Linked DNA regions of Priestia megaterium. The protein of the gene in region 2 interacts with the protein of the main gene of each other region in a pairwise test. Links are inferred from orthologs where the notes say so. Each region holds a gene or a part of one and is shown on either strand. Other genes may lie near its edges. The genes, in order: ezrA and ftsA.

Evidence for each region.
Region 1: the proteins of ftsA (region 2) and ezrA interact in binary tests that used the Bacillus subtilis proteins (3 or more experiments, as listed by UniProt). The link is inferred for Priestia megaterium from one-to-one orthologs.

What each region holds. Positions count from the first base shown.
Region 1 is NZ_CP023317.1:4,559,465-4,565,721, forward strand. What follows is about bases 1,707-4,564. They hold ezrA (septation ring formation regulator EzrA), read right to left. Parts: upstream 4,053-4,564; coding sequence 2,361-4,052; downstream 1,707-2,360. Other genes in these bases: brnQ (branched-chain amino acid transport system II carrier protein), read left to right, coding at 1,707-2,330; hisJ (histidinol-phosphatase HisJ), read left to right, coding at 4,266-4,564. Also shown: CEQ83_RS23325 (cysteine desulfurase family protein), read right to left, coding at 1-752; more of brnQ, read left to right, coding at 975-1,706; more of hisJ, read left to right, coding at 4,565-5,060; forespore capture DNA-binding protein RefZ, read right to left, coding at 5,052-5,699; CEQ83_RS23350 (GAF domain-containing protein), read left to right, coding at 5,917-6,257. UniProt on the Bacillus subtilis protein: Negative regulator of FtsZ ring formation; modulates the frequency and position of FtsZ ring formation. Inhibits FtsZ ring formation at polar sites. Interacts either with FtsZ or with one of its binding partners to promote depolymerization.
Region 2 is NZ_CP023317.1:4,046,190-4,052,410, forward strand. The notes cover bases 815-3,636. They hold ftsA (cell division protein FtsA), read right to left. Parts: upstream 2,963-3,636; coding sequence 1,667-2,962; downstream 815-1,666. Other genes in these bases: ftsZ (cell division protein FtsZ), read right to left, coding at 815-1,625; CEQ83_RS20690 (cell division protein FtsQ/DivIB), read right to left, coding at 3,390-3,636. In the rest of the region: sigma-E processing peptidase SpoIIGA, read right to left, coding at 1-191; more of ftsZ, read right to left, coding at 468-814; more of CEQ83_RS20690, read right to left, coding at 3,637-4,148; murB (UDP-N-acetylmuramate dehydrogenase), read right to left, coding at 4,302-5,207; spoVE (stage V sporulation protein E), read right to left, coding at 5,748-6,221. UniProt on the Bacillus subtilis protein: Cell division protein that is required for the assembly of the Z ring. May serve as a membrane anchor for the Z ring. Binds and hydrolyzes ATP. Also involved in sporulation.

The DNA.
Region 1 (6,257 bases), 510 kb from region 2 along the record:
AAACGAAGTGCTTTAGCAAATGCTACGATTCCCGGAACATTTTCCGTGCCTGATCGATGCTGCATTTCCTGAGAGCCTCCGCTAAGCAACGGATGAAGCTGAACTCCATTTCGTTTATATAAAATCCCCGTTCCTTTTAAGCCGTGAATTTTGTGTCCTGATAATGTGCATAAATCAATTTTATGATTTGCTAAAGAAAGCGGAACTTTTCCAATCCCCTGCACATGATCGACATGAAAAAGCACCTTCGAATAGTTCGTAAGCATCTGTCCAATTTCTTCAATTGGCTGAATGGTGCCAATTTCATTATTTACATGCATAACGGATACTAAAATGGTTTCATCCGTAATAGCTGATTCAATAGCCGCAGGTGACACAAATCCATTTGAATCTACCGGAACATACGTCACATGAAACCCTAGTGCTTCTAACTGCTTAAATGGTTCATGAACAGAATCATGTTCAATATTTGTCGTAATAATATGCTGACCTCGGCTTTTATATTGCATCGCTACGCCTTTAATAGCTAAATTATTCCCTTCCGTTCCTCCTGATGTAAAGATAATTTCATTTGACGATACGTGCAGCAATTCTGCTACTTGCTCACGTGAACGGCTCAACAAATTCTCCGCCTGTACGCCAAATTGATGGAGGGACGATGGATTGCCATAATAAGTTGTAGCTACTTTGGTAAAAGATTGTATGACTTCATTATAGGGTTTTGTTGTAGCGCTATTATCTAAATAAATCAAGGATGCGCGCCCCCTTCTTCATTTTTTCGGAACAACGTATTATCATACCACACCTTGGTATTTTTTTAAATTAGGCGTTCCTTTTATTATTAATAAACTATTTAGATTTTTTCAAAAAAACCTATATATGATTCCATAAATGTGGTAGTATGTATCACGTACTTTTAGTTTTTAAAAAGTCAGAAAATTTAATCATCAACATAAGAAACACTAGGAGGCATTATGAAAACCAAAGCACTCACTAACAAAGAAATACTTGCCATCGGTCTTATGCTGTTTGCTCTCTTTTTCGGAGCGGGAAATATGATTTTCCCTCCTTTGCTCGGACAGCAAGCCGGAACACACACTTGGAGTTCCATTATCGGTTTTCTCATTACAGGTGTAGGACTTCCGCTTATGGGGATAATCGCTGTTTCTAAAAGTAATGGAAACTTTACCGAAGTAGCTAAAAAAGTTCACCCTATTTTCGGGATTTCTTTTACTATATTGCTTTACTTAGCAATTGGCCCTTTTTTTGGTATACCCAGAACGGATACGGTAGCGTTTGAAATCGGTGTGACCCCATTTTTATCAGAAAATGCGGTTGCAAGCAAGATTCCTTTAATGGTCTATACGGTTATTTTCTTTGGCCTAACACTTTATTTATCATTGAATCCAACTAAAATTGTTGATCGCATAGGAAAAATTCTAACTCCTTTACTGCTCGCAGTATTAGCTCTTTTAGCTATCAAAAGTTTAATGACACCTATGGGTTCTTTTCAAGAACCTCACGCCAAATATATAGCCTCTCCATTTACGGGCGGCTTTATTGATGGATATTTGACAATGGATACAATTGCAGCTCTCGTATTTGGCATCGTTGTTATCAACAGTATTAAGGAAAAAGGCGTAACGGACGAACGAACACTTGCTTCGGTATGTATCAAAGCCGGGTTGATTGCTGCTGCTGGGTTAGCTATCGTTTATCTTTCTCTCGCGTATGTCGGCGCTTCAAGCGTAGAAGCAATTGGTATGAAAGAAAATGGAGGAGCTATTTTAACAGCTGTAGCTACAACATTATTCGGTTCGTTTGGCACCATTATTTTAGGACTCGCTATTACATTTGCTTGTCTAACGACAGCCATCGGATTAACTTCTGCTTGCGCACGATTTTTCACGCAGCTGGTGCCAAGCATGTCATATAAAACATTTGTCGTCATTTTAATGCTGTTTAGTGCTGTTATTTCAAATGTAGGGCTTACTCAATTAATTTCTATTTCCATACCTATTTTGACCTTTGTATACCCTATTGCCATTACGCTAATTGCTTTATCATTAATTGAAAGAGCCATTTCGTTTGGTCGAGAAGTATATGTGACAGCCGTAATCATTAGCTCGATTCTGAGCATTTTTGACGGGTTAAAAGCAGCAGGAATTATCCTAACAAGCATAGACAATTTTTTCAAAAACTATTTGCCGCTTTATAGCCAAGGCCTTGGCTGGCTTATTCCAACAGTTGCTGCTGCCTTCATAGGCTATATTATTAGTATTGCAAGAGGTACACATCACACAGATAGTATACAAAGAAAAGCGTCATAAAAAAGCTCGTGTCCTTTGGACACGAGCTTTTTAACTCTGTGAAGATACAATACGCTGTATACGATCCAGCGCACCAGGATCTACTTGCTCAATAGCTGCAGATGCCTGTTTTAATGCTTCTTTGTATTCGTAATGACGAAACGCTTCTTCTGCTTCTTCTAAAGACTGTGCAATCGAGTGATGAGTACTTCTATAACGGTTACCGTATTGAATCACTCTTTCAACGAGTCGCGCCTCTTCTAACATTGCCTCTGTTTCATCAAATGTATCCTGGACAAAACCAACAGCATCTTCAAGTAAAGATTGAACAGCTTGAATATTAAGCGGTTTTTCTTTCAGCTTAGCGGTTACTTCATTTAAGATATGAACCGTTTTTTCAAGCTGCACTTTGTATTCTTCAGGAACACCGGGAAGGTTGCTTTTTTGAATAAGGCGTCTTGCTTCAATCAACTGAGATTTCAGTTCTTCTATTTTGTCCTTAGCCGAGAGCTCATCTTTGCGAAGAGCTTGTAGCATATCGCTATAGGATTCCTGAGATTCTTTTAATTGGTTAAGCTGTTTGGAAACGTCTTCGAGTTCTTCTTGGATCACACTGTAGGCTAAATTGTGCTCCGCCACCTTGTCCGAAATATTATAGTACAAGTTAGTCAATCGTTTTAGTTCGCGGTCCATTTTATAATATACGTCTAAATCGCGCTCTTTAAAATGATAGCTTTGCTGTACAAATAGCGTTTCTTCACGAAGTTCACGGTTTCGTTCTTGAAGCATACGAAGGAAGTTAGATACCGTATGAGATTCACGGTTCATTTTATGATAGGAGAAAACCTCATGCTCAAGTGAGTCATATAACTGCTCTAAGCGTTCGTTCACATCATCTAGTTTTGTAATCGCTTCTTCCACATATAATTCTTCAATATCTGCAATAATTTCAGCAGTTTCTTGTTTTAAAAGCTCTACCGTTTCTTCTACTTGCAGATGATCTAACACATATCCCTGCTCACTCATTTCGCGGAACCCGTCAAGCAGTTCATTGAACTGAACAGGAAGAGTGGTCTGACACTCAACTAACACTTTTGGAATTTGTTCTAAATACGAATCAATAGCTGTTAAATCAGTTTTTAATTGAAGAACAATCTCACGTGCTTGAAGATAGTTTCCGTTAATCGTCTCTTCCTCGTATTTTTTAAACTGCTCTTTAGATGTATTAATTGCGTATTCTAACGTTTTTTCAGCATTTCCATAGGAATACCGATGTGCGAGCAATTTTTTCTTCACGTGGCGGTGAAGCTGATTTAATTCCTCAATATCATATCGATTATCTTGTTCGCTACCAATTAAATTTTGAAGTTCAGTAAGTATGTTTTCAATATCTATCTTGGTTTGTTCTAAGGCTTGATCAATATGTATAGATAACTGCTTCGCTTTTTTAAACCGGTATTTATCTGCTGCTTCTTCCGTTTCAAACAGTTCTTTATCAATTTTCGGGAGATTAGTTGATATAATTTCATCCCACTGCTCACGCCAACGTTCAAATAGCTCTTCAGTTTGACCTGTCATGTTCAATTCTTTTACTTTTGAAATTTCCTCTGCAACTGGCGTATTTGCTAATTCGACTTTGATCGTTTCCAGGCGATCAATTTCTTGATAAATCTTTTTACGTGAAAACATTCCGTACACAACTAATCCGATAATAAGTATGATTAGTGCTATAATGAATTCCATACTAAGCCCCCTTACAGTGCGTTCTACATGACAAGTTTCTTATTTATAAAAAGGGTGAATTTAATCCTTTAAATTTTTTTGCGTCAATGTTTTTATGATACCATGTAAAGTCCAACTTTTGAGCAAAAAATTAAATTTTTTTATACAAAATATTGGCATGGAGTCACTTTGTGTCGTTACAATGGAAAAAGAAGAAAAAAGGAGGCATTTTTTATGAAAGTTGACAAACATATTCATACTCCATTTTGCCCACACGGTTCACCTGATTCATTGCAACAATATGTTGAACAGGCGATTTCCCTGAACTTTGGCGAGATTTCGTTTACAGAGCATGCTCCATTACCAAAAAGCTTCAGTGATCCGACGCCTGATCGCGACAGCGGAATGGATCCTGACAAACTTGATCGCTACATTCAAAACGTACAGCAAGTTAAAAAAGAATTTGAGCGCGATATTCGTATCAATGTCGGATTGGAAGTTGACTTTATTGAAGGATTTGAACAAGAAACAACAGATTTCTTAAACGAGTATGGTCCTTGTCTCGATGACAGCATCCTTTCTGTCCATTTCTTAAAACATGAAGAAGGATATGACTGCCTAGATTTTAGCGCTGACGTATTTGCACATATTGTACAGAAGTTTGGCAGCGTAAGCAAAGTATATGATAAGTATTACAACACGGTATTACGCTCTGTACAGGCCAATTTAGGCGTTTATAAGCCTAAGCGCATTGGTCATATGACACTCATACATAAATTTCAAGCTCAATTTCCATATGAAGACACACTTTCCCCTATTATTTTATCAATACTCGATGAAATAAAAATGAAAGATCTGGCTTTGGATTATAATGGTGCAGGATTGTTTAAGCCTTTGTGCAAGGAAGCGTATCCAGCTCCCTTTGTCGTAAAAGCAGCCCAACAGAAAAAAATCCCTCTCGTATATGGGTCAGACGCCCACTGTGCGAAGGATTTAGGCCAAGGCTATAGAGAGCTTCATTTAAGATAATTGAACGCGAAGTTTGTTTGTCCGTTCATATGGCAAACATACCGTTGTGTGCACCCATCGCTCAAGCTCAATCGCATATTGCTGAACAAAATACGGTTCGTGAGGCAATATATGAAGAACTTCACTTAGGTACTGAGGATGAAGATAAGGCATAGACAGCATGCCCTTAAGCTCAATGATTGTAAAGGAAACGTGCAGCTTTCGAAACTCCTTTTCTTTCATCCCTCTTTCAAGGATTGTTTTTAAGTAGTATTTTTCCTTGGTTAAATACGTAGTCATAACTTCTCGAATTAAAATCGTGTCAAGAGAGATTTCTCTATATACGAGCCGGGCAATATGCCTATTTTCGTGCTGGTAATGTAAGATAGCTCGAATCATTACGATCATACTTTCTGTTGAAGACAGCTTTTTCATTTCTTGAAATGCTTGCTCCAACACCCCAATATAACCTTCAAAATAAGAAATCACTAAACTTTCAAGCAATCCTTCTTTGCTATGAAAATAATATGAAATATTCGCTACGTTCACTTTCGCTTTTCCTGCAATCTCCCGCACCGACGTACCATCAAAACCTTTTACGTTAAAAAGAGAAACAGCCGCATCAATAATTTTCTCTTTCGTTTTTGACTGTACAGCCATCTATCTACACCTCATTTCGATTTATTTTTACAAAACACATATGATTGCAAAATTGTGTAGAAATCGTTACAGTATTTAAAAAGGATTTTAGTAGCCTCTCTACATAATTCGTGATAGGCTTTTTAGTTCCTGTAATCTTTTATCGACAAAGTAGCGTTAAAACTGACGTTTCCTGATAAAAATTCATTAAATCTTATGTTGAATGGAGGAGAATACATTGTTTAATGTCGAAAACTACAGCGGCTCAAAACAAAAAGATTATGAGTTAGTAATTAAGCAATTACGCGCCTTATTAGAAGGAGAAAGCAATACGATTGCTAATCTAGCAAATGCTTCAGCTCTGCTAAATCAATTTTTAAATGAAGTAAACTGGGTAGGTTTTTATTTAATGGAAGACGGGGAGTTAGTGCTTGGACCTTTCCAGGGACTGCCGGCTTGCGTTCGTATTCCACTTGGAAAAGGCGTATGCGGTACAGCAGCTCAAAATCAAAAAACAGAGCGAATTGAAGATGTTCACGCCTTCCCTGGCCACATTGCATGTGATGCCGCTTCTCAATC
Region 2 (6,221 bases):
TTAATAGCAGGGTGAACCATAAGATGAGAAAAAGGTGTAAACATAAGAAGGACAATCAATGAACCGATAAAGCCGCCAAGCAAAAGCCGCCACCACTTGTAATTCCGTTTAAGTACAACAGCACATAACATTAGTAAGATCGTATCTAACCCAAAATTCAGCATCCATATTAAATCTAAATAGATTGGCAATGTTTATAACCTCTCCATTCTTTCTGAATTTTTCTGTTAAAAATTAGTATATAGTACATCCTATTAGAAAGTCTGTCAGTTCATGCCGAGAAACAAGCAGTATTTTTGAGGAAATCATTCGATATTTGTCACACTACTTTTAGAAAGAAAACACAAACCCTTTGAAGGCGTCATATTGACCATGTCGAATGTTTTTTATACTCTTTTTGAGTTTTCTAGATTCATTGCATAAAAAAAGACCTCTGTATAAAACAGAGGTCTTGGCTTTTTATTTTCTTAGCGTCTACGATTACGGTTTCGTAAGAATGTTGGAATATCTAGCGCATCTTCAGACTGTGGCTGAGATGGACGCGTATATTCTTGCTGTACAGGTTCTTCACGCTTTACTTCACGCTTCGGCTGTGGAGCCGGTTGCTGTGTCGATTGCTGCATGCGATTCGCCGATAACGAAGGACGACCTGGTTTTGGCTGTGATAAATCTTGGTCACTAAAGCCAGTTGCAATAACTGTAACAACAATCTCATCTTTTAGGTTTTCGTTAATAACAGATCCAAAGATCATGTTCACTTCTTGGTCAGAAGCCGAAGCAACGATATCTGCAGCTTCTTGTACTTCGTAAAGACTTAGGTTTGTACCGCCTGTGATATTCATTAATACACCTTGAGCTCCATCGATAGATGTTTCAAGAAGTGGACTTGAAATAGCTTTTTTAGCTGCTTCAGCAGCGCGGTTTTCACCAGTCGCAATACCGATACCCATAAGTGCAGATCCTTTGTTAGACATAATTGTTTTCACGTCCGCGAAGTCTAAGTTAATTAATCCAGGAACTGCGATTAAATCTGAAATACCTTGCACACCTTGTCGTAATACGTTATCCGCTTCACGGAACGCTTCTAGCATTGGCGTGTTTTTATCAACGATTTCTAATAAGCGATCATTTGGAATAACAATCAGCGTATCCACTGCTTCTTTCATTGACGCAATGCCACCTGCCGCTTGAGTAGAACGCTTACGGCCTTCAAACGTAAATGGACGAGTAACAACACCTACCGTTAGTGCTCCTAGCTCACGAGCAATTTGGGCAATGACTGGAGCTGCACCAGTTCCAGTTCCTCCACCCATACCAGCTGTTACGAAAACCATGTCTGCACCTTTTAGTGCTTCTTGTATTTGTTCCTTACTTTCTTCAGCTGCTTTTTTACCAACTTCTGGATTAGCACCTGCACCTAATCCTCTTGTTAATTTAGCGCCGATTTGCATTTTTGTTTCAGCTTTTGATAAATTTAATGCCTGTGCATCTGTATTAACTGCAATAAATTCTACACCTTGGACGCCATGTTCAATCATTCGGTTAACCGCGTTGTTACCGCCGCCTCCGACACCGATTACTTTAATCGTCGCTAATTGGTCTACACTTGTATCAAACTCCAACATGATAGTTCCTCCTAATTCTTCGAAATTACCAATCCGTAACGTTAATCAAAGAAGTATCCAAAAAACTTCTTCATTAAATTTTGGTCATTTTTCTTTTTCGGCTGCTCAGCTGATTGTTGCGGCTGCTGTGGTTTCGGGCTAGGCTTGATCATTTCTTGTTCAATCGGCTCTTCTTCCACAACTGGCGCTCCAATTTCCCGGCCTTGTATTTTAGCATTTTTGTATGCAAATTTTATTAATCCTACGCCTGTTGTATAATGCGGCTCACGTACTCCAATATAATCAGGCACTGCTATGCGCACGTTATTCTTTAAAATCACTTGAGCTAGCTCAAGAATACCAGGCATCGCTACTACTCCGCCTGTTAAAACAAATCCTCCTGGAATATCTTTGTATCCTAGGCGATTTACCTCCTGCGTAATCATATCTAAAATCTCTTCTAATCTAGCTTCAATAATATCAGAGATTTCGAGCTGATTAAACTGCTGATGCTGATCGCTTCCAATGATCGGTACACTAAATACTTCTTCTTCAGAAGCATGATCGTAGAAAGCATGTCCATGCTTTATCTTAATATTTTCCGCGTCTTCAGTCGATGTGCGAAGGCCAATCGATAAATCTTTGGTAATGTGCTCTCCGCCAACAGCTAGTACATTTGTTACTTTCAAATGTCCTTGGTCAAAGATCGCAACCGTTGTTGAACCTCCACCGATATCTACCAGTGCGACACCTAAGTTTTTTTCATCACGAGATAATGCAATTGAACCAGCGGCTAGAGGCTGTAAACAAATATCACTGATTTCTAAACCAGCTCTTTCTACACAGCGTAATAAGTTATGTAAAACCGTTCTAGATCCTGTTATGATTGTGCCTTCCATTTCTAAACGTACCCCAATCATACCTCTAGGATCGTTAATACCTTCTAAGCCATCTACAATAAATTGCTTTGGAATAACATCAATGATTTCACGATCTGGCGGGATAGACATGACTTGAGCAGCATCAATTACTCGATGAATATCTTCGTTTGTAATTTCACGATTTTCGCTTGACACGGCTACTACTCCGTGACAATCCTGTAAAAATACATGATTTCCGCTTATGCCCACTACAACCTTTTTAATTGTAATGCCTACCATTCGTTCAGCTTGTTCTACTGCTTTTCGAATAGATTGAACTGTTGCATCTATATCAACGATAGAACCTTTTTTTAGTCCGTGTGATTTAACATTCCCTACACCAATGATATTCAATGAATCGTTACTCATCTCTCCGATGATTACTTTCACACTGGATGTACCGATGTCTAAACTAACGTATATTTCATTGCTGTTCATTCTTTGGCACCTCCTTTTTCTTTCTGCACATGTCATCTTAAATAAATTAAGAAGAACAACAATATTAATTTTTTATTATATGAAAATATTCAACAAATACATCTGTTTCCCTTTTGTAAAATCAATTTTTTTCAAGTTTTTCACAGACTTTATCTCTTTCAAAGAACAAAACGTTCTTGTTTTGACTTTTTTTTAGATTTAAGCCTCAAATTCACTGAAAAAAAGCTATTTAACTACAAGTCTACACTAAGATGTACACTGAGAAAAGCGAAACTTACCTAGAACAAATATTACATTTCCATTTCACAGCAGCGGAGAAGAAAATCATATGTATGCAGAATACTTGCATGTGATTATACAATGTACAAGGGCTAGTTTGCCAGTCTCAACTCATCTATTTCCTTTAATTAACACTTATAAAAAATAATTACTGCTTGCTCTTTTTATAAGGTTTAAATGCATATCCTTCTTCTAAATCAATAATGCCTTTTTGATCATCACTCAATTTACTTGCAATAGCTGGGTAATGAACAATTTTATCAGAGAAGTTGCTAATTTTCCCGCTTACTTCACGCGTATCATTCATAAATACCTCGATGTGAAGAGGTTCTGATTTTGTCGGCGCATAGTAAATCTCAGAAATAGCCCCTTTTATGCTCTTAGGCGTTTTAGCTAATTCTTGAACCATGCTTTGTATAGCGTCTCCGTCTTTCCAGTCAATTAGCAGCGGAGCGTCGGATGACACTTTCTTAGCACTTACTTCTTTTAAAACTTTTCCATTTTCATTCACAGGGAAATATTTATTCCCCGAGGTTACATATGCAATTCTTGCGTACTCTTTTACGTCGATTACGACCTTATTAGGAAATGTTTTGTGAATGACAGCTTCCTTTACCTCAGGATTTTTTTCGACTTTTTCTTGAATTTGATCAGCATCAGCTTTCCAGTAGCTAGTTTTTTTGGACAGACCACTCGCTTTGACAATATCCTTATCACTTACATGTTTATTCCCTTGTACTTCAATGTTAGAAACATTACTCAGAGAAGATTGAGAATATACAATAAATAAAATAAGGATGAAAAAGAGTGATAAATACAAAATAAGCCGTCTATTTGCTTTTTGCTTTCGCTGTTCTTGCAGCTTCGGTACACGATCTTCTAAAACAATTAACTTACCTTTTTCCATTTTTTTCACCCTTATCCATTTGAGAAAATAAACGAGGACTTACCATCTATTTATTTCCAATCTTTGCTTCATGAGAATATCCCCATTATAGCATAGAATAAACACATAAAAGCTACCTTTTCACGCATAACCATACAGCGACGGGCTGAGTAATTAGCGACCGATAATCTCAACTTCTGTATGAATATCAATATCGAATTTCTCTTTAATTGTTTTCTTAACATGAGCAATTAAATTCAGCACGTCTGAAGCCGTTGCATCTCCTGTATTGACAATGAAGTTCGCATGCTGCTCACTAATTTGCGCACCGCCTACTGAAAAACCTTTTAAGTTGGACTTTTCAATTAAGTCTCCTGCATAATTTGGAAGCGGATTTCTAAAAATACTTCCTGCACAAGGGAAATTCCAAGGCTGTGTTTCGCGGCGATAGTCTTTATTTTTCTGCATGACCGCCACAATATCATCTTTCGTTCCCTTTTTCAAACGCAGCACAGCTTCTACACATACTCCAGGACGGTCTTTTTGTAGAATGGAATGACGATACGAAAATTGAAGCTCTTCATTTGTCAGCCACTCCAGAGTGCCATCTTCAAATAAAATCAGCGCTTTTTCGACTACATGAGACATATCAGAACCATGGGCACCTGCATTCATATAAACAGCGCCTCCCACAGATCCAGGAATTCCACTTGAAAACTCCAATCCAGACAGACCTTGTTTTGTAATAACTGTTGCAAGCTTGATGCTAGGGTATCCCCCACCTACAGTAACCGTCTCTCCATCTACTGTTAAATCATCTAATCCGGCTCCGAGCTTAATGACCACACCTTCAATTCCCTTATCAGAAACAAGAAGATTAGATCCTCGACCAATCGCTCTCCATTTCACGCCGTGTTTTTTAATCATATCCATTGTAACTTTTAAGTGATCAACAGAATCAGGTTCTACAAGCACATCTGCTGGACCACCAATTTTCATTGTTGTATGTTTTGCTAGCGGTTCATTTTCACGAACCTTTCCAATATTCGCTTCGACTAACTCTTTTACTAACGCTTCCATAAGAACCTCCTAAAACCCTCTTTGCTGTTATAAAACTTTCATGTCAATGCGCCCTTACTTCTAATGCATAAGAATAATAAGAACAGATTCATAACTAAGCAGCAGCACCTTGTAAGATACCTTTTTTCTACGAAGGCACTCTATTCTGTTGTCAATTTCATCATTTTTATTTATCGTATGACATTCACCCATAGAATGTACGTTCATCTGCTATATAAAGTAATTTTGATTGTTTTTTTATCGTTTTTCATTTAGAAGTTAAACACATGCTGACAGTCATAAAAAAACGCTACGCTCATAAGTGCACATACGTTCACCTACTCACTAAGATAAAACATTTAACCTTACACATCATACCATAGTTGGACTCAAAATTGGTTATCACAACATTACATTTTAAAAACATTTCATACAAAAATATCATCTACCTGTAAAAAATCGAAAATAAACCGCCAACAAAATCCGGCGTGCACTTGGATTTAAGATGACGGTTTACTTCAGTAGACCATTGCCTACTTGACATTATACAATTTTTTTCAATTAATAGCGAGAATATCTACTAACATTTAACAAAACTCCAACTGCTGCCAGCATGAGCGTCAGCGACGATCCGCCGTAACTTAAAAATGGAAGCGTAATTCCCGTAACAGGCATAAGACCTGTTACCACGCCTATATTGATCATGACTTGAATCGCAACCATTGAAATAATTCCTAAGGCTAAAAACGTTCCGTAAAGATCAGGTGCTCCGAGCGCTACTTTAATTCCTCTCCAAAGCAATAAGCTAAACAAAAGTAGAACAAGTGTTCCGCCGATAAAACCGAGCTCTTCTGCCAGAATAGCAAAAATAAAATCAGTTTGAGGCTCCGGCAAATAAAAGAACTTTTGTCTACTTTGCCCTAACCCTAATCCAAGCAATCCCCCCGGCCCAATTGCATAAAGAGATTGAATGATTTGAAACCCGCTTCCAAGCGGATCTTCCCAAGGATTTAAAAATGAGGTGATGCGTTTAAT